3 regions of the Undibacterium sp. TJN19 genome follow, and region 1 is predicted to be linked to each of the others. Evidence: predicted binding sites of a transcription regulator. Region 1 holds the regulator's gene; each other region holds the start of a gene.
The links. The regulator LexA, encoded in region 1, represses DNA repair genes until DNA is damaged. The targets are predictions, from matches to a motif close to ACTGTATNNNNATACAGT.
Positions count from the first base shown of each region.

Region 2: a site for LexA is predicted at 3,790-3,807, ahead of recA (recombinase RecA). Genes of this name have one in related genera too.
Region 3: a site for LexA is predicted at 3,614-3,631, ahead of dinB (DNA polymerase IV). Genes of this name have one in related genera too.

Region 1 is NZ_JBMPPL010000016.1:29,224-36,504, reverse strand. It holds gene clpX (ATP-dependent Clp protease ATP-binding subunit ClpX) at 1-222, shown strand, start outside; gene lon (endopeptidase La) at 474-2,891, shown strand; gene lexA (transcriptional repressor LexA) at 3,080-3,736, opposite strand; gene rpsF (30S ribosomal protein S6) at 3,973-4,341, shown strand; gene priB (primosomal replication protein N) at 4,373-4,672, shown strand; gene rpsR (30S ribosomal protein S18) at 4,682-4,966, shown strand; gene rplI (50S ribosomal protein L9) at 4,993-5,445, shown strand; gene ACO0LH_RS26685 (replicative DNA helicase) at 5,618-7,006, shown strand; gene ACO0LH_RS26680 (DUF47 domain-containing protein) at 7,149-7,281, shown strand, end outside.
Region 2 is NZ_JBMPPL010000007.1:20,796-28,076, forward strand. It holds gene ACO0LH_RS18430 (N-6 DNA methylase) at 1-504, shown strand, start outside; gene ACO0LH_RS18435 (zinc ribbon domain-containing protein) at 512-2,248, shown strand; gene ACO0LH_RS18440 (hypothetical protein) at 2,252-3,127, shown strand; gene recA (recombinase RecA) at 3,875-4,912, shown strand; gene recX (recombination regulator RecX) at 5,124-5,585, shown strand; gene ACO0LH_RS18455 (DUF2889 domain-containing protein) at 6,040-6,624, shown strand; gene sucC (ADP-forming succinate--CoA ligase subunit beta) at 6,656-7,281, shown strand, end outside.
Region 3 is NZ_JBMPPL010000001.1:1,484,300-1,491,580, forward strand. It holds gene ACO0LH_RS06735 (M16 family metallopeptidase) at 1-1,967, shown strand, start outside; gene ACO0LH_RS06740 (hypothetical protein) at 2,114-2,590, shown strand; gene ACO0LH_RS06745 (substrate-binding periplasmic protein) at 2,790-3,536, shown strand; gene dinB (DNA polymerase IV) at 3,696-4,871, shown strand; gene ACO0LH_RS06755 (hypothetical protein) at 5,028-5,222, shown strand; gene ACO0LH_RS06760 (response regulator) at 5,529-7,281, opposite strand, start outside.

The sequences.
Region 1 (7,281 bases):
ATTCGCCCCGCAGCTTTGCAAGCGATCGCCAAGAAAGCGATTGCCCGTAAAACCGGTGCCCGTGGTCTGCGTTCCATACTCGAGCATGCCTTGCTGGACGTCATGTATGACTTACCTAGTCACCAGAATGTAGCAAAAGTTGTGATTGATGAAAATACCATCACGAATGGCGCTACACCATTGCTAATTTATCATGAGCAACCCAAGGTTGCCGGTGCCTGATCAGGTTTTGCATACATTCAATTGATGCCAGATGCACATAATGGGGAGGAAACTCCCCATTTTTTATTTATTTTCGCCTTGTTTTAATTTGATTCGAAGTACAATGGATTAACAAAATTAATTCAGCTTCAATCGTAAAGCTACCCGGGGAAGCTCTCTGAGTGGCTTTTTTTATTGTTTTTTTTCAAGATGGGCTTGTGTTTCCGCCCTGTGCGCCAACATTGTTAACCAGTATTTATGAAAGGTGCGCCATGACGACTACTCTGATTACCGAACAAACCCAACTGCCGTTATTGCCACTGCGAGATGTTGTTGTATTCCCGCATATGGTAATTCCGCTGTTTGTGGGACGCCCAAAATCCATCAAGGCGCTGGAAGCTGCCATGGATCAGGGAAAGAGCATTATGCTTGCAGCCCAGAAAGCCGCTGCAAAAGACGAACCTTCAGCAGAAGACATTTACGAAATCGGCTGTATTGCCAATATTCTGCAAATGTTGAAATTGCCAGATGGCACCGTCAAGGTGCTGGTTGAAGGCGCGCAGCGTGCACGCATTCATAAGATTTATGATTCCGAATCGCATTTTTCTGCCGATCTGACACCGATCAGCCTGGATGAAGGCGACGAGTCAGAAGTAGAGGCGATGCGCCGTGCCATCGTCCAGCAGTTTGATCAATACGTCAAACTGAATAAAAAAATTCCACCAGAAATTCTGGCTTCCCTGTCCGGTATTGACGATGCCGGTCGTCTGGCCGATACCATCGCTGCCCACTTGCCGTTAAAGCTGGAGCAAAAGCAGGTCATTCTGGAAATTTTCAGCGTTTCCAAGCGTCTCGAACATTTGTTGGGGCAGCTTGAAGGCGAACTCGATATCCTGCAAGTTGAGAAGCGCATCCGTGGTCGCGTCAAGCGCCAGATGGAAAAATCCCAGCGCGAGTATTACCTGAACGAACAAGTCAAGGCGATACAGAAAGAGTTGGGCGAAGGTGAAGAGGGCGCTGACATTGACGAGCTTGAGAAAAAAATCCTGGCCGCCAAAATGCCTAAAGAAGCCCGCGACAAAGCGCAGAATGAGTTGAAAAAACTCAAAATGATGTCTCCGATGTCGGCTGAAGCTACCGTCGTGCGTAACTACATCGACACCATTGTCAACTTGCCATGGAAGAAAAAATCCAAGGTCAACAATGATCTGGCGAATGCTGAAAAAGTCCTTGAGGACGAGCATTTTGGCCTCGATAAGGTCAAAGAACGTATTCTGGAATATCTTGCAGTACAACAGCGCGTCGACAAGCTGAAAGCGCCTATCCTGTGTCTGGTAGGTCCTCCTGGCGTGGGTAAAACCTCGCTGGGGCAGTCTATCGCCCGTGCAACTAACCGCAAGTTTGTGCGCATGGCGCTGGGTGGTGTGCGTGATGAAGCTGAAATTCGCGGTCATCGTCGTACTTACATCGGTTCCATGCCTGGCAAGATCTTGCAAAGCCTGTCGAAGATAGGTGTACGTAATCCTTTGTTCCTGCTTGATGAAGTTGACAAGATGGGTGCTGATTTCCGTGGTGATCCTTCTTCTGCTTTACTGGAAGTGCTGGACCCTGAGCAAAATCACACGTTCTCCGATCATTACATTGAAGTGGATTTCGATCTTTCTGACGTGATGTTTGTAGCGACTTCAAATTCCTACAATATTCCACCAGCCTTGCTTGATCGTATGGAAGTGATACGTCTGTCTGGGTATACGGAGGATGAAAAAACCAGTATTGCGCAACGTTATTTATTGCCCAAGCAAATCAAGAACAATGGTTTGAAAGAAGCTGAAATTACCGTTGCTGAAAGTGCCTTGCGCGACATCATTCGCTATTACACACGTGAAGCAGGCGTGCGTTCGCTGGAAAGAGAAATTTCCAAAATTTGCCGTAAAGTCGTCAAAATGCTGCTGTTGAAAAAAACAGAGAAAAAAGCGACCATTAATTCGAAAAATCTGGATAAATATCTGGGTGTGCGTCGCTATGACTTTGGTGTGGCAGTCAAGGAAAATCAAATTGGCCAGGTAGTTGGTTTGGCTTGGACAGAAGTCGGTGGCGATTTGCTGACCATCGAAGCTGTGGCCATGCCAGGCAAGGGTGGCGTGATACGTACAGGTACTTTGGGTGACGTCATGAAAGAGTCAATCGAGGCTGCCCGTACCGTTGTGCGTAGCCGTGCGGCGCGTCTGGGCATTAAAGGTGACGTTTTCGAGAAGAGTGATATTCATATCCACGTTCCCGAAGGCGCAACACCGAAAGATGGCCCGTCCGCGGGCATCGCCATGACAACTGCCCTTGTCTCTGTGTTTACAGGTATTCCTGTGCGTGCTGATGTTGCCATGACTGGTGAAATTACCTTGCGTGGTGAAGTATTACCTATTGGTGGATTGAAGGAAAAATTACTGGCAGCACATCGTGGTGGTATCAAGACGGTATTGATACCCGAAGAAAATGCCAAGGATTTGACTGAGATCCCTGACAATGTCAAAAACAAGCTGGAAATTATCCCGGTTCGCTGGATAGACAAAGTGTTGGAGATTGCACTGGAAAGACAACCTACTCCCCTGGTTGACGAGCCAGTGGCAGTGGCCGCTGCTGCAACGGCTGCTCCTACAGAAACGCCGGCAGATACGACGGTTGTGAAGCATTGATTGATTGCCTGATCGATAAGTTCATCGATCAGGCTCTTCATTGCATGTGCAATAAAAAAACGCCCGATTAAATCGGGCGTTTTTTTATTGTGGGCAAATATTCAAAAATATCCTGGCAGCTTGTTGGCATTCAGGATATTTATGCGATGTGACTTATGGGAAATCGGGCACATCTCGCGCAAGCGAATTTATACCCAGTTTCTCATTAGTCCGACTGCCAGGCCTTCGAGTGCAAATTGTTCTTCGTTATCGCCTACCTTGATGATGGGGTAATCAGGATTTTCAGGCATCAGCTCAATCAGGTTGCCCGTTTTTCTGTAACGCTTGACCGTGACATCGTCGCCCAGGCGTGCTACGACGATTTGCCCGTTACGCGCTGAATCAGCCTTTTTCACCGCCAATAAATCGCCATCCAGGATGCCTGCATCACGCATGGACATGCCTCGTACTTTCAGTAAAAAATCAGGTTTGGCCGAGAACAGGGCAGGGTCAACATGGTAAGTAGATTCTATATGTTCCGTTGCCAGTATGGGCGAGCCAGCAGCCACTCTGCCCACCAATGGCAGGCTCAGCTGCATCAGCGCAGGGTGTGGCAAAGCCATCTGTATGCCGGGAATGTGGCTGGACAGGTTGGATTCAAGCAAACGTATGCCACGTGATGTGCCTGCCGCGATTTCTATAACGCCTTTGCGTGCCAGCGCCTGCAAGTGCTCTTCTGCGGCATTGGTAGAGCGAAATCCCAGTTCTGTCGCAATTTCGGCACGGGTAGGGGGGAACCCGGTATTTTGAATCGCATCTTTGATCAGATTTAAAATCTGTTCCTGGCGGGCGGTTAGTTTAAGCATGGCACTCTCATTGGTGAACTTTGGCTGTATATACAAGCAGACTGTATTTTTATACAGTAAAGCCGCATATGCAAGCAATAATACGAAACAATTTCGCTAATTATGCGAATTGCGTTACCCAAGTCCTTGATGTAATTGAAAAATAAACGGAATTGCGTTATTATTGTCGGCTTTCCTCTTCCCGCACTCGTCTTGACGCCGAGGCGGGCTATTTTTATTGTCCACAAGGAGAATATATGCGTCATTATGAAATCGTATTTATCGTACATCCCGATCAGAGCGAGCAAGTTCCTGCAATGATCGAACGCTACAAGGCAAGTGTTGTAGCCCGTGGTGGTCAAGTTCACCGCGTTGAAGACTGGGGCCGTCGTCAATTGGCTTACATGATTCAAAAACTGGCAAAAGCACACTATGTTTGCCTGAACATCGAATGTGATGCTGAAACTCTGCTCGAGTTGGAAACCGCATTCAAATTCAATGATGCTGTTTTGCGTCACCTGACAGTCAAATTGAAAAAAGCAGAAACAACACCTTCTCCAATGATGAAAGCTGTACAAAAAGAAGATGCTGCTAAAGCGCAACGCGTAGAAGCGCCTGCTGCTTAATATTTATTTGATTGAGGTCGCGTAAAAAATAGTGAATCAACTGAAGCTGGTAGCACGGATAGTGGAAAAAACGGCGTTGCGATACACGCCAGCCGGTATTCCGATAGCTTCTGCCACCCTGATACACAGTTCCAGCAATACTGAAGCGAACACAGTTCGCCAGGTAGAGTTTGAAATTTCTGCCATCGCAGCGGGGGAAATCTCTCAGCGGTTTAATGAAATCGAACTGGATGTGGCAAGGGAATTTACTGGTTTTTTAGCGCGCAAAAATCGCAATAGCAAAAGTCTCGTCTTTCATATCATTGAATTCGGGGCGCCTTTACTAGATTAGGAGCCAAAAATGGCATTCGGTAAAAAATTCGACAAAAGCAAATTGAAGCAAAAGCGTCAACAACAAAATCCTTTGTTCAAGCGCAAAAAATTCTGCCGTTTTACTGCGGCGCATGTAGAAAAAGTTGACTACAAAGACATCGACACACTGAAAGATTTCGTGCAAGAAAACGGCAAAATCATGCCAGCACGTTTGACCGGTACTAAAGCGTTGTATCAACGTCAAGTTGATACAGCAATTAAACGTGCACGTTACCTCGCGTTGCTGCCATACACTGATTTGCACACAGCGTAATTGACGACAAGGTAAAGGAGAAAAATATGCAAGTTATTCTGTTGGATAAAGTCGTTAATCTCGGCAATTTGGGTGACGTAGTTCGTGTTAAAGACGGCTATGCTCGTAACTTTTTGATTCCTCAACGTATGGCTCGTCGTGCAACGACAGCTGCTGTTGCTGAATTCGAAGCAAAACGCGCTGAATTGGAAAAAGCAGCGGCTGCTAAATTGGCTGCTGCTCAAGCTCAAGGTGAAAAACTGTCCGGTTTGACAGTACAAATCACCCAGAAGTCTGGTGTTGATGGCCGTTTGTTCGGTTCCGTAACAAACTTTGACATTGCTGATGCTTTGACTAAACAAGGTTTTGCAGTGGAAAAAGCACAAGTACGCTTGCCACAAGGTCCATTGAAAATCGCTGGCGATCACACAGTTTCAGTTGCTTTGCACACTGATGTTGTTGTTGATGTCAACGTTGCTGTATTGGGCGAACACGCTTAATTTGCTTTTTGCAAATTGCTGTAAGAAAAGCCGGGAATTCCCGGCTTTTTTATTGCCTGAATTTCCTTTGTTTGTTGTTTGTCTGAATCCCGTCACAATCCTGTCACAAACAAACGCATTTCCCGTATCTTGTACTGTCTGGCAATTTGATTTAACGGTTATAATGCGCGCCATGAAAGCTGGTTCTGATCCTCAAATTGACGCTATACGCGTCCCCCCCCATTCCATAGAAGCAGAGCAATCTGTTCTGGGTGGTTTATTGCTTGATAACGCAGCATGGGACCGCATCGCCGACTTTATTGGCGAAGAAGATTTTTACCGCTACGACCACAGGATCATTTTCCAGTGCATGGTCAAACTGATTAATTCGTCACGCCCAGCTGACGTGATTACCGTTTTTGAAGCCTTGAACGGAATGGGCAAGGCTGACGATGCCGGTGGCCTCAGCTACCTCAATGCCCTGGCGCAAAATACGCCATCTGCGGCCAACATTCGTCGCTATGCAGAAATTGTCCGCGATCGCGGCGTATTGCGTAAGCTCATTACGGTTGCCGATGAAATTTCAGGAAATGCCTTTAATCCGCAGGGTAAAGAAGTCAAGCAGATGCTGGACGAGGCTGAATCCAAGATCTTTGCCATTGCTGAAGAGGGGGCACGTGGCGTGCAGGGTTTCCAGTCCATCCAGCCCTTGCTGACGCAAGTAGTAGAGCGTATCGATGAACTGTATAACCGTGATAATCAAAACGACATCACCGGCGTCCCCACTGGCTTCACTGACCTGGATAAGATGACATCAGGCTTGCAGCCTGGTGATCTTGTCATTGTTGCTGGCCGCCCGTCCATGGGTAAAACAGCGTTCTCATTGAATATCGGTGAAAACGTCGCCATTGACAGCGGTTTGCCGGTTGCCGTGTTTTCGATGGAGATGGGCGGCGCGCAATTGGCCATGCGTATGCTGGGTTCGGTCGGCCGTCTTGACCAGAGCCGTTTGCGCGTAGGCAAGCTCACTGATGAAGACTGGCCACGCCTCACGCATGCCATCCAGAAAATGAATGATGCGCAGTTGTATATCGATGAAACGCCAGCTTTGAGTTCTATCGAATTACGCGCTCGCTCGCGCCGTCTGGCCAGGCAATGCGGCAAACTGGGTTTGATCATCGTCGATTACCTGCAATTGATGTCGGCCAATTCTGCCGGTGAAAACCGGGCTACCGAGATTTCGGAAATTTCACGAAATTTGAAAGGGCTGGCGAAGGAATTGCATTGCCCGGTGATTGCCTTGTCGCAGTTGAACCGCTCACTGGAACAACGTCCGAACAAGCGTCCCGTCATGTCGGATTTGCGTGAATCTGGTGCGATTGAGCAGGATGCTGACGTGATCATGTTTATTTATCGTGACCAGGTTTATAACCCTGATTCACCGGACAAAGGCACCGCCGAAATTATTATCGGTAAGCAGCGTAATGGTCCTATCGGTAGCGTGCGACTGACCTTCCTGGGTGAATATACCAAGTTTGATAATTACGTCGGATCCTTGTCCATCTATGGTGACAATGAATAAAGTTTGAAAAATCTTGTTGGTTAATTGGTGGTAGACGCTGGTAGTAAATAAAAGACTTAAAAGTAGAACACTGTGGTCGGGTGGTCGGTGAGTACTGATTACCTGAGCAATTCTAGAAATTTATATTTTCAGTGAGAAAAAAATGTTTGGACGCTTGATGCCCACCGAGGGCAAATTTTTTGAACTCTTCAATCAACACGCTGAGTTATGTGTCAAAGGTTCCAAGGAAATGGTTGCCTTGATGACCAATTTTGACGACTTGGAAATCCGTGTCC
Region 2 (7,281 bases), on a different contig from region 1:
GACTATGGATTTCATTTTTCAAGACAATCTGTAGCAAGTTCAACGAAACGTAGAAAAACGATGACCATTGAAAATATGGGGGCGTCGCTTCAACGAGGTTCATTTAGTTCCAATCAACTCGATTCTTTACCAGTTCCTATTTTTCATTTAAGTGATTTTCCCCGTCGTCTAGATGGCGTTTTTGCGCGGGTTCCTAAGAAATTTCTCAGGGCGGCTAGGACGTTAGGAAAATTACCTGGTCAAGTTCATATCGCAGAGCCAGGCGATATTTTGATCGCACGAATAGGTCGCAATTTACACGATAAAATTTGCTTGGTCGAGGGAGAGGGGTGTGTAATTAGCGACTGCATATACGCGTTGCGAGTGCCACCGAAATATCGTGACAGTATCATGCGGTTCTTTTCTAGCGCAGCTGGACGCAATGCACTTGAGACATTGGCTCACGGGGTTGGAGCAAAATATCTCTCTAGGTCAGACGTATTGCAAATGGCTTTGCCTTTATAAAGTAAAAATGAAAACAGCAGAAAACGACGGCGTTACAAAAGACGAAGATTTGGTGCTAGAACAACGGGCCGACTACATACCTGTCGAAGATTTGGTTTCCGAGACTGCACCTGATAGCGAGCTGTTTAAAAGCGTGTTAAAAGCTTTACTTACACCATCATTAAAAACAATTGTCGGTCCCCGCGGCTGTGGCAAAACCCACATGATGCGGTACTCTTGGATTACATGCCAAGAAGATCAGTCTAAGCCATTTTCAGTATATGTCTCCTTTAATAAATATTATCGGTTGGAGCCTCTGCTTGTATCAAGGGCATCGCCACCAGATGAATTTCATGCCTGGGCATTGGGGTTGGTAGTGTTGGCAACATACGGGAGTCTTGAGTACAAAGGGAAGAATGCGTCAGGTGTTGCTGAGATTGAAAAATTGCTTAGTCTGCCAAAACATCGTTTAGAACTGTTAATTGCGGCATTGGAACGAAACCAACCACTTTCTGTTGATGAGCTCGCACTTTCTAGGTCAATTACAGTTACGAAAGTTCAGCAATTGCTAGATGCTGCATGTGGCATCGCAGGGCGAAAACGGACAGTGCTCCTGCTTGATGACGCGGCACTGACACTTACGCCAAGCTATCTTATCGAACTACTTGATATTGTGCGTGCTCTTAAGTCTTCAACCATAGCTCCTAAAGCATCAGTCTACCCCGGAACAACTGAGTATAGCCCCCGCTTTCACGCTGGTCAGGACAGTACGGACGTGTTCGTTTGGACCTCTTTCGAAGCACCTACTTACGCATCAGATCTGGATCAAATTGCTCGATGTCGATTCCCTGATTTCGAGCTTTTTCCTAATGATATTGTTGAGATTTTGCGATTTGCGGCTTTTGGTGTTCCTCGTGCTTACTTAACGATGTTGCAGTCGTTTAAGGAGAATCGAAATAGGTCTATGCAAGCCCGAGTCAACCAGGTTATTGAGGATCACCTTTCGGCTAGGCTCGCAGAATTCCGTTCGCTTGCGACGAAAGTTCCAAAGTTTGCGAATCTACTTAGTGTGGGAGAACTCATTCTAAATGGCATGGTGAAGGCAATTAAGAGCGCGAATGATAGTCGAGAATTGGTCCAACTAATTGTTGGGGTTCCTAAGGAGGACCTTACCCCAATCGTTCGCCGCATGTTTCAATTACTAGTTGAGGCAGGACTCATCTTCGACGCCAAAGAAGTGAAACACGGTACTCCTGAGCGAATTTATCGACGATTCATACCACATGGCGCAGCCCTTCTCAGCAGCAGGGCACTAACTTCAGGGGATGCGGGAGGTACACTTAGAAGTACGGTCGATGCTATTCATGCTCGACGGGCAAAACATCCTATTCGTCGTAAGTTAGAAAAATACGTAGATGATATAGCGATTCTGAAAGATCTAGATTTTGCGCTCCCTCCTTGTCCTGCATGTGGTACAAAGCGGGTCGATGAAATGCAAAAATTCTGTAGCAATTGTGGAAGTCAGCTGATCGCAGTCTCGTCATTCGACGCTTGCTTAAACGTACAAATCGAGATGGTGCCTGCGTTGACGCAATTTCAAATTCGACAAATAAAAAATGATTTACCACAGCTAAAAACTATTCGTGATTATCTAGCTATGCAAAATCCCGTCGCTGAATTGATCACAGTATACGGTTTCGGTCGGCGTCGAAGTACTAAAATCGCCGATGTCTTGCATAGTTTTGTTGACGATTTTCTTTCCTAGCAAATGGCAACTAATAGCGTGTCAGCGGATTACTCCGCAATTACCAATATCGGCTCAATTGCAGCGAGTCCTTGCCCCAACACGGTAATTTTGTTCGATTGTACCTATTCCGAGACTGCGACTTCGGCAATCGATATTTATATTGAGAACTGCAAAGAGATTAATAAGCTTTGGACTGGCGCAGCAAGTGTTTCACCAGAATTTTCACGATTATTGCTTCTGGGGCATGTTTCTGCTGTTGAGGGATATTTCAGATCCGTTATTAGTTCAATTATAAATACCGATCAAAAGGCTCAGGCTGACGCGCATTCATATACCGTCCCTTTCGGCGCAGTACTTTATCAAAATAAAAAGCTACTGGCCGAAGCGTTACTTGAAGGCGTTTCATTTGCTAGTGAAGATGCGGTTCGTAAATCATTAATCAAATTCCTCGCGGTAGAGAAAATTCCGGAAAATTTGAAGACCTTGTTATTGGAGTTTGAAAAAATATGTCAAATGAGGCACTGCTGTGTCCATCGCTTTGGGAAACTTGGTACCCAAAATGGGATCGCGCTTGGTCTGGAAATACACAGCCAAGCTTTGGAAAAACCGCTAGCACTTGGAAAAAATGAACTGGCTGACATCGCATCTTGGTTAATGTCATTCGTAAAGGCCGTTAACAATTTCATGTTTCAAACACTACTCGACAGAAGCTGTAGTGAAAAGAATCCGTATCGGATCGCATGGAAGTGGATGTATTCGCGAGATTGTATAAAGTTTCTACGATTCTATAATTTGTTTGCATCCCAAAAGGATGCAATACCTTCCCCTGGTGCTGATGAGCTCTATAGAAGATTTTTGCTAGCAAGAAAACCTCGACCTAGGCCCAACTCTAGATGATAAATCGGACGTTTCATGTACTAGAATCTTTTGATGTTTTACATTCACAGCATTAAAAAATATAGGCCACATCAATAACGATGTCATAGCATCGTTTTAGATTTTAAAGCTATAATGACAACAATTGATAAAGTAAGTGGATCAGAATTTCACGCAAAGGCCACGCCTAATCCAGTAAAAATCGGTACTTTTGAACTATTAAGCAAGACATACTTGGCTGACTAGAATTTTTACAAACGATCTCCAGTGAAAAAATGGATTGACCCTTGAATGTCTTCTCCACGCATACGTTTATGTATGTTTATTCTAAATAGATACAATTGCCGCGATTTTCCGTTAGTGACTGCAGTGCACCTAACGGCAATACCAGTAAAGCACGGTATTAGTCTGAGCTTTCGCCTCAACACTATCCCAAATTGAAATGTATGCTGTTGTAGCATGTGCCCTTATAAAGGGGCACATGTCTACCTACGAATTCAAAGTTAAATGAAAAAAATTCAGAGTTAAATGAAAATCGACAGCTAGTTTCTGATGACCTTTGTCGGTCTATGTCATGGCCGTAAACGAGAAAAATTCAGAGTTAAACGGAAATCGACAAAATCGTCCTATTCTTAATAAATCAACAAATTTCCATCAATTTGAAAATGTCGCTTGCATAAATCACTGTTTTTTTATACAGTACTGCAAAACGCGGGAAATTAAACCTGCGCTTCATTTTCCACCGCCGCTTATTGAATGAAAGATAGTATGGACGATAAGAAACCTGAAAACGCCACAGAAAAAGCGAAGGCACTTGCCGCAGCTCTGGCACAGATAGAAAAGCAGTTTGGTAAAGGTTCAGTCATGCGTATGGCTGATGGCGAAGTGGTGGAAGAGGTGCAGGTTGTTTCCACTGGCTCACTTGGTCTAGATATTGCGCTGGGCGTTGGTGGCTTGCCACGTGGCCGTGTGGTAGAAATTTATGGCCCTGAGTCTTCAGGTAAAACTACGCTGACACTGCAAGCGATTGCAGAAATGCAAAAAATTGGTGGTACCTGTGCGTTCATTGATGCTGAACATGCATTGGACGTGGGTTATGCGCAGAAGCTGGGCGTGAATTTGTCTGATTTGCTGATTTCTCAGCCAGACACTGGTGAGCAGGCATTGGAGATTACTGATGCGCTGGTGCGTTCTGGCAGCGTTGACCTGGTTGTTATCGATTCGGTAGCGGCGCTGACGCCACGTGCCGAGATTGAAGGCGACATGGGTGACTCTTTGCCTGGCTTGCAGGCACGTTTGATGTCTCAGGCTTTGCGTAAGCTGACAGGCAGCATTAAACGTACTAACACCCTGGTGATTTTCATTAACCAGATCCGTATGAAAATTGGTGTCATGTTCGGTAGCCCGGAAACGACGACTGGCGGTAATGCTCTGAAGTTTTATGCTTCTGTACGTCTGGATATCCGCCGCACCGGTTCGATCAAGTCGGGCGATGAAGTGGTTGGTAATGAAACCAAGGTCAAAGTAGTCAAAAATAAAGTTGCACCGCCATTTAAAGAAGCGCATTTCGATATTTTGTATGGGGAAGGCACTTCTCGTGAAGGTGAAATCCTTGATCTGGGTGCGGACGCCAAGATCATTGAAAAGGCAGGGGCCTGGTACAGCTACAATGGTGAGCGTATCGGTCAAGGCAAGGATAATGCACGTAATTTCCTGAAAGAACGTCCAGAGTTGTCGAAAGAAATTGAAAACAAAGTGCGCGCACATCTGGGCGTGCCTTTGTTGCCAGCTTCGATAGCTGAGTAAGTACTAAGTTAAGTTTTAAGTTAAATGTTAAGTTTGGACTTGCGCAAGACCTTCTCAGGATAGGCAGCTTCGTACATTGTACGGCCCTCTCGGTTGGCTTTGTTGGGCGGGGTTTGCGCAAGTCTTATTCCCTGATCTGAGATCAGGCAGAAATGCTGATTGCTTGCGTGACAAGAGTTTCGCGGGTGGTCAGCGTTTTTGCTTTTAAAGTATGAAGAAACCAATAATTAGCCTGAAGGCCAGAGCCTTGCGTTATTTATCCATGCGTGAACATAGCCGCATGGAGCTTGAGCGCAAGCTTGCACCCTATGTGCAAGAGGGGGAGGATGTTGAAGCCGTATTGAATTTTCTTGAAGCGGCCAAGTATTTATCAGGCGAGCGCTTTTCTGAATCCCTGGTCAACCGTCGGCAGGCACGTTTTGGCAATAATCGCATTTTGGCGGAATTGCAAAGTCACGGTTTGCAGTCGCAAGATATAGATGCTGTCAAAGAAGGTTTGCAGGCGAGCGAGCAGGAGAGGGCGATACAAGTCCTGCACCGGAAATTTCGCACTGCCCCTGCTGATCATCAAGAGAAGATGAAGCAGGCGGCGTTTTTGCAGCAAAGAGGGTTTTCCAGCCGGGCGATACAAGCTGCCATGCGAGCACCCCGCGATGAAGATGAGATCGATTAACGCCAGCAAATGCGCAAGGTTTATCTTGGAACCCAGCGCTTCATTATCAAACAGGTAGCATATCAAACGCCCGCAGTCTTTCAGTCTCTCGTTCTCCAGTTCTCCAGTTTTAAAAGGCGCCCCAAAGCGCAAATGCCAGCTATCAGGATAATGCGCAGAGTTTGTCGCGAATCGCTGTATTGATAGCTTGGATTATTGTTGATGAAGACATCTATTTCATGCATCTCTCTAAGATGCATCTGATTTGATATTAAAAGAATCATGTTTCCGTAAGAAATCGAGTCAGGCTATTGCTTAAATTGTAGTCAGGTGGTGAGTTCCGTGCAGGTCTGTGCTAAACTCTTGTGGTTTTTTGCAGGGCCGCAGGAGCGGCTGTTATCGTAGAAGCTGCGGTAACGACACGCAATTGTGGCTATATTTATTGAGTATTCCGGTTTAGCCGCCAGCAGGCATGATGCCCTTATCTTCGTCAACCAACAGACGCGCCCTGAAGCACACGCGTACTATCCAGATCGAAGCGTTCGCGCGCGATGATGGATTGTGGGATCTTGACGCCCGTATCACTGACTATAAGCCCCGCGATATTACTCTCGCATCCGGCGTGCGCCCCAATGGCAGCGCGCTGCATGATCTCAGCCTGCGCATTACCATTGATTTGCAATTAACCATCGTTGACGTCGAAGCGTCTTCGGATGCGGTACCTTATCCGGGTTATTGTGAAGTCATTACTCCAGATTATAAAAAACTCATCGGTTTGAACCTGCTAAAACAATTTCGTCAGGGCGTCAAAGAACGCATGGCTGGTGTGCAGGGTTGCACCCACCTGACGGAAATGGCGCAGATTCTGCCCACCGCGGCTGTCCAGGCTTTTGCCGGAGATGTGATTGATACCCGTGATGGTGCAAGCGATCACGGTCAGCAGACGCAAAAACCTTTTCAATTAGATCGCTGCCACGCCCTTCGTACTGACGGGCCGGCGGTTGTCCAGTACTACCCGCGTTGGGCGACGATGTCGTCTGACGCGAAATCACCCAGCTAGTTTGTTTGTTTAATTATTTATACCTCAGTGTCTGAAGGGAAGTCGTATGAAAATTCATGAGTATCAGGGTAAAGAAATCCTCCGCAAATTCGGAGTGACAGTACCACGCGGTATTCCATGCCTGTCTGTTGACGAAGCGGTCAAAGCGGCTGAAACGCTGGGCGGACCAGTCTGGGTTGTTAAAGCACAGATACACGCCGGTGGCCGTGGCAAGGGTGGTGGCGTGAAAGTCGCTAAATCCCTGGAACAAGTGCGCGAATACGCTGAGGCGATTCTGGGCATGCAACTGATCACGCATCAGACTGGCCCTGAAGGTCAGAAGGTTCGTCGCCTGTTGATCGAAGAAGGCGCTGATATCAAAAAAGAACTGTATGTCAGTATGGTCACTGACCGTATCAGCCAGCGTGTGGTCTTGATGGCCTCCAGCGAAGGCGGTATGGATATTGAAGAAGTGGCAGAGTCACATCCAGAGCTGCTGCATTCTATCGCTATCGACCCGACCAATGGTCTGCAAGATGCAGAAGCGGATGACATCTCCCGCAAAATCGGCGTGCCTGAAGGCTCTATCGCTGATGCGCGCGTCCAATTGCAAGGTTTGTACAAAGCCTTTATGGAAACTGACTGCTCCCTGGCTGAGATCAATCCTTTGATTTTGAC
Region 3 (7,281 bases), on a different contig from region 1:
CGTATACATTAGACCCTGCCCAGGATGGGGAACGCGAAGTCACCGTGCGCCGCGTCGGCGATTCGCAAGCCGTCGTTGCCCTGTACCACACCGTACCGGCAGCCCACCCGGATTACGCAGCCACAGAAGCGCTGGCCCTGATCCTGGGTGATACGCCAAATGGTCGTTTACACAAAGCCCTGGTCGAAAGCAAAAAAGCCACTGATGTCTTCCCATGGGCAGCCAATCTGGAAGAACCGGGCTTTCTGTTGCTGGGCGCGAATCTGCGCACCGAACAAAATGTACAGGAAGCCAAAAAGATTTTGCTCGACACCATAGAAGGCTTCAGCAAATCACCGGTGACCGAGGCAGAACTCGCACGTGCCAAGGCCAAGCTGGATTCGGATATCGCCCAGGTATTTAACGACCCGGAAAAATTTTCTGTCTCCCTGTCCGAAAACATTGCGACCGGTGACTGGCGTCTGTTTTTCCTGTTCCGCGACCGCGTCAAGGCACTTAAGCTTGAGGATGTGCAACGCGTAGCAACGACCTGGCTAAAAAGCAGCAATAGCACGGTCGGCAGTTTTATCCCTACTGACAAACCGGAACGCGCACCAGCACCGGCCAAGGTGGCCGTCGATGAACAGATCAAGCAATTCAAACCTGGTACTGCAATGGCACAGGCCGAGAATTTTGATGCGTCTTCCGAAAATATCGATAAACGCACACAAACTGGCGCACTGAGCAATGGCTTGAAATACGCCCTTTTGCCCAAGACTACACGTGGCAATACCGTCGTTTTATCGATGCTGCTTAATTTTGGCGATGAGAAAAACCTCAAAAACAAATCTGGTATCAATGAACTGGTTGGTGCCATGCTGGGCCGTGGTACGGAAAAACTCAACCATCAGCAATTTACCGAAGAACTGGACAAGCTCAAGGCCAAGCTGAATATTAATGGCGGCCCTTCCTCCGTCAGCATCAACCTCGAAACCGTGCGCGACAATTTGCCGCGGGTACTGGAACTGGTCAAAGACGCACTGCGCCAGCCAGCATTTTCCGAAGCTGAATATACGCAACTGGTGAATTCACAGCTCGCCCAGTTAGAAGAGTCCCGCAAAGAACCACAGGCCATTGCTGTCGATGCCGCTAAAAAAGCCCTGAACACCTGGCCAGAAGGTGATCCGCGTTACCATCGCAGCATAGACGAACAAATCGCGCAATTAAAAGCCATCAAACTGTCAGACCTGAAAACCTTCTGGCAAGGATACTATGGTGCCAACCAGGCGAATCAGGGACAGTTGTCCGTCGTCGGCGAATTTGATGCAGCAAGCGTCAAGACACTACTGGAAAGCGCCTTCGGAAACTGGAAAGCACCACAGAACTTCAGTCGCCTGGCAAAACCTTACAGCGTCACCAAACCGGAAGAAAAACAGCTCATCACGCCCGACAAGGCAAATGCCTTTTTCTACGCCAACATGCAGGTGCCGGTAGGTGTCAAACATCCCGACTACCCCGCGCTGGTACTGGGTAACTACTTGCTGGGTGGCAGCGCTAATTCACGCATATTGAATCGCATACGACAAAAAGACGGCGTCAGTTACGGCGGCGGTTCAGGATTCAATGCCTCCCCCATCGATGAAACAGGCTCTTTTGCAGTTTATGCCATCTATGCACCACAAAATCGTGCAAAACTGGAAACCGGCATCAGTGAAGAAATTGCACGGGTATTGAAGGAGGGATTCCTGCCTGCCGAACTGGAAGACGGCAAGAAAAGCTTCATCCAGCAGGCACAACTTGATCGCAGCCAGGATAATTACCTGGCGATGACGCTGGCCAGCAATCTTTACTACGGTCGCAATATGCAGTTCCAGGCAGATCTGGAAAAGAAAATCCAGGCATTGACTGCAGCCCAGGTCAAAGATGCGATGAACAGGCATCTGGGCTATGAAAAACTGGTGCGCGTGTTTGCTGGTGATTTCAAGTAAGCCATAATCTTCAAACAACGACGGCCACCATTCATCAGGCCTAATCTCTACTTGCCACGGAAATTTTCTGTTCCGTGGCAAGTGTTTTTTCATAAAAATTCCACATGCTGAAGACACGTAAGGATGCCTATCTATTACTGGAGCAATTGGGTGCAGGCAAACGCCTGCTCACTCATGTCCAATTGGTTGGCGAAGCCGCAGATTCCTTGATAACTTGTTATGAAGGATTAGGAATACTATTCGATGCGCAATTACTCGAATTGGGTGTTGCAATACATGACGCGGGGAAAATTCTCCATCCACAGGAACTGGACGCGCCTGGCTCATTACACGAACCTGCCGGTGAAACATTATTGCTGGCACATGGCGTACAAAATGAAATTGCCAGATGTTGTGTCAGCCATGCGGCATGGCATCAAAACGATTTACGCTTTGAAGAATTATCTATTGCTCTGGCTGATAAGTTATGGAAAGGCAAACGCGAAGAAGCATTGGAATTGAAAATAATCGATGCAATTGCCCAACAACTTGGTAAAAGCCGCTGGGATGTCTTTGCCCAACTCGATACAGCATTTGAGGAAATTGCTGCTGGCGGAAATGAACGCCTTAGCCGCAGCAGATAAACTCTTATTTTTCAAAGCATCATATGCGGCGATGCAACAGAAAGATAATTAAAGCTTAACAACTATGTTAGCAACTGTCTCATAACTGAAAGCACGCGAAAAGACGCTTGAAAGTTACGCTAAACTGGTGACTCACTCACATCGCTGGGTCACCATGATAGCCTGTCGCCATCGCTGTCTTTCTGTCATCTTCGGATGCATGCTTTCGCTGCCTGCGCTGGCTGCGAACAAGTCCGTGCTGCATCTGGCCTCGCTGGAATGGGCGCCTTATGTTGGCTCACACCTGCCTGACGAAGGCCTGACTTCAGCCATCGTCAAAGCTGCTGCGGTGCAGGCCGGGCTGGAAACACAAATCAGTTATACCCCCTGGAGCCGCGCCGTACAGATAGGCTTGAATGACCCGGATTATGCGGGTTATTTCCCCGCCTTCTATCTGAAGGAAAGAGAAAAGACCTGTTACTTTTCAGCCTCGCTGGGCAATAGCATCGTGGGTTTTGCCCATCTCAAAGACAAACACTTTGACTGGAAAACTTTTGCCGACCTGGGTACGGTAAAAATAGGCGTGGTGCAGGATTATGCGAATGGTGAAGAATTTGATGAGCTGGTGAAAAAAGGCGCGATCAAAACCGATAGCGCGCCTTCTGATATCAGTAATCTGCGCAAATTGATGGCTAATCGTGTCGATGTCATCGTCATAGGCAAAGATGTATTACGCCAGTTGCTGATTACTGAACCAAGCCTGAAAAACGCCAGGGAGAATATCGTCTTTCATAACAAGGAACTGACCAATTTTTCCCTGCATATCTGCTTTCAAAAAAATGAACAAGGTTTGAGACTGCAAAAAGCCATGAACGTATTTTTGGAAAAACTGAATATGAAAAAAATAGAAGGCAGTTATTTTCAGCAATTACAGGCATCGCAATTTAACACTCCACCACAAAAATAAGCTCCTCATCCTATCCAGCCTCGTCAAGACAAATCATCGCCTGCGATTCTCCCCCCTCAAGCCCAGCAAATCATAGCGCTGTACATTTACACAGTATAATTGCGCAAGCGCGCTATGCTGAAAAGCATCTTGCGCACAGTTAAATGCATACTTACCACTATGACTATCCCACATCGACGCATCGCGCATCTTGATATGGATGCCTTTTATGCATCTGTCGAACTGCTGCAATATCCTGAATTGCGTGGTCAAGCGGTCGTCATTGGTGGCAGGTCAGCCGATCAGCCCAGAGTGCTGGCCGATGGCAGCAAGGAATATTCAAGATTACGTAACTACGTAGGGCGTGGCGTCGTCACCACTTCAACCTATGAAGCACGGGCCCTGGGTATTTTTTCTGCCATGGGCATCATGAAAGTGGCCCACCTGGCACCAGACGCCATTTTGCTGCCGTCGAATTTCGATGCTTACCGCCATTATTCGCGCTTGTTCAAAGCTGCTGTCAGGTCTATCGCTCCTCTGGTTGAAGACCGGGGTATCGACGAAATTTATATAGACCTGAGCGACCATGAACAGGAAACTGTCCCCCTGGCCCAGGCCATCAAGCAGGCAGTCAGAGACACCACTGGCCTGTCCTGTTCCATCGGTATTGCGCCGAACAAATTACTGGCCAAGATCTGCTCTGATCTGGAAAAACCCAATGGGCTGACCGTATTAAGTCATGATGATATTCCTGCACGCATCTGGCCCCTGCCCGCCCGCAAGATCAACGGCATAGGCCCCAAGGCAAACCAGAAGCTGGAAGCGCTGGGAATATTGACCGTCGGCGATCTTGCCAAAGCGGATCCTGATTTTTTGCAAACCAATTTTGGCCGCAATTATGCCGAATGGCTGCTACAGGCGGCGCATGGCCAGGATGACAGGCCCATCTCTACCAGTTCCGACTATAAATCGATCAGCCGGGAAACCACGTTTGAGCGCGACCTGCATGCGCGCCAGGACAGGAGCGAGTTATCTGCCATTTTTTCAGAATTGTGCGAAAAACTGGCTGGCGACCTTCAGCGCAAGGGCTATGTCACCCACAGGATAGGAATCAAGCTGCGCTTTACCGATTTCACCATCGTCAGCCGCGACCTGACTCTGCCAGATCCAACCGCAGACTATGCCACGATACGCCGTGCTGCCGGCGAATGCCTGCGTCGAGCGCCACTGGAGCAGAAATTAAGGTTGCTTGGCGTGAAGGCCAGCGCGCTGACCAAGACCAGTGAACTGGCATTAGAGGGGAAAAGCATACAGGGTGATCTCTTCCAGGACAATCTGCCTGCCGGGCACAGTTAAGGCACAAGGTTTCTCGTAGCGGTGGCAAACCCATTGTGTAGCGGCTTAACATCGGACAATTCTTACATAAGGAATCGCAATCGTCCTGTAGTCGTTTTAGTGCGGGAAATTTAAGATGACCCTACTTGAATTTTCTGCCCTTTCTGGAGACCCACCATGAAAAATATGCTTAACCTGCGCTTCCCATCCAGATACCAACAAGCTTATCCTGCGATAGGTTCGACAACGACAGATCGTGCACCTGCAAGCAAAACGCCAGCGCGCACTGAAAATACGGCATTCCAGGCATCCAGAATATGGAAACTGGAAGAGCAACGCCTGAACCGTCGTGCCATGTATTTTTCAAGCTGATGCTTGAAAAATACCAGAAAAGCAATTTAAATCAATTTGACGAGTTCAGCAGCCATCAGGGCATACCAAGAGGGCATACCAAGCATATTATTAACAGATATGCTTGGTATGCCCTGATGCTTAGTATGCCCTGATGCACGCCACATCCTCAGCCAAGGCATGTAAACAGACATAAGAGAAAGAACAGACAGAAATAAGCGAGATAGCTGGATGGCCGTTTCAATGAACACTGACTATCTGCATTGAATAATACCCTGCCAGCTTCACACCTACGATCTACCTTTCTCCCTACCAATCCAATCCCTTTTAATTATCTGACAGGCAAGCCGTCAGTGTCGCAATATCTGCGGGTTTGGCCAGATGTGCATCAAACCCCGCATCCTTTGCCTTTTGTTTATCCTTGTCCGCACCATAACCGGTCAGCGCGATCAGTTTCACATTTGCCAATTCAGATCTGGCACGCAGGATTTTCGCCAGTTCATAACCATTAATTCCTGGCAAGCCTATATCAAGGATAATAATATCGGGCACGGTTGCAATCATTGCCAGCGTGCTCTTCGCATCATGGGCAATCTCAATAGTATGCCCCAGCTCAGTGAGCAACATGCCCAGCATCTCTGAGGCATCGGGATTGTCATCGACAATGAGAATTTTTTTCTTCTCACCTTCACCCGCAGCAGTGAGGCCTGGAGCAGAAACTGCGGGATGTGGCAAACCCATGCGCAACAAGGGCAATTCGATAGTAAAGGTACTGCCACTGCCAACGCCCTGACTGTAAGCAGAAATTTTGCCACCATGCAATTCTATGAGACGTGTTGCCAGTGACAGACCTATGCCCAGGCCTTCCGGCGCTTTATCTGGAGCAGTCGTGCTTTGCGTGAACATATCAAAAATCCGTTTGATGTGGTCAGGCGTAATGCCGATACCATTATCGCTTACCCGGATAACAACTTTCGATGCGCCCACGACTTCCAGCGCAACCTGGATACGCCCGTGACGTGGCGTAAATTTAGACGCATTATGGATCAGGTTGCTGACGGCCTGAAGCAGGCGCACTTCATCACCGGACACCCATACTTCAGCATCAGGCAATGACAACTCGCAATGCTGCTCTCTCGTGTCGACAAAAGAACTCAGGGATTCGGCAGCCTGGCGGACCAGTTCGCTTAACTCAACATCGGCCAGCCGCAAGGCGATCTTGCCACGCGAGATTCTGGCCACGTCGAGCAAATCATCCACCAGATGGGCAAGATGATCGGTCTGGCGTTTGATGATATCCCTTGCTTTGCGGCTGGTTTCATCAGCGCTGCGATTGGGATTGGCCATGTCCATGAGTGCGATGGCATTACGGATAGGGCCGATGGGGTTACGCAATTCATGCGCCAGCGTCGCCAGGAATTCATCCTTGTGTTCATCAGCGGCGCGCAACATGCCTTCCATTTTTTTTCTGGTAGTAATATCGGTCGTGGTACGCGCGACCCGGTACACTTCACCTTCGGGGTCTTTAATAGCGAAAGCACGGTCCCGCACCCACCTGGTTTCGTCATGGGGAAGGTGGATACGGAATTCCCTGTCATAGGGTTCATGTGCAACAGCAGCAAACCGGCTCGTAATCTCGTCCCTGTCGTCCTGGAAAACCACGCTCAGCCAGTCTTCTGAATTTGCCAGCAAGGCGTCTGGTTTGAGGTTGAACATGCTTTCATAAGCCGGGCTCACATACAGCACCTTGCCGGTACCCACGTCAAATATCCAGAATACATCGTCGATGGATTCAGCCAGTTGCCGGAAACGCTCTTCGCTGTCCTGTAAATTCTTTTGTGTGGTACGCAGGCGTAGCAATGCATTGACATTGGCCACCAGCTCATCGGCCTCGATGGGTGTTACGAGGTAATTATCGGCACCGCCCTGAAGACCACGGATGATATCGGCCCGGCCGGTCAATGCTGCCGAAGTCTGTAACACCAGCACAGCGGCGGATAAAGGTTCTGCCTTGATGCGGCGGCATACTTCCAGGCCACTGATATCGGGCAATTTGACATCCAGCACCACTAGGTCAGGC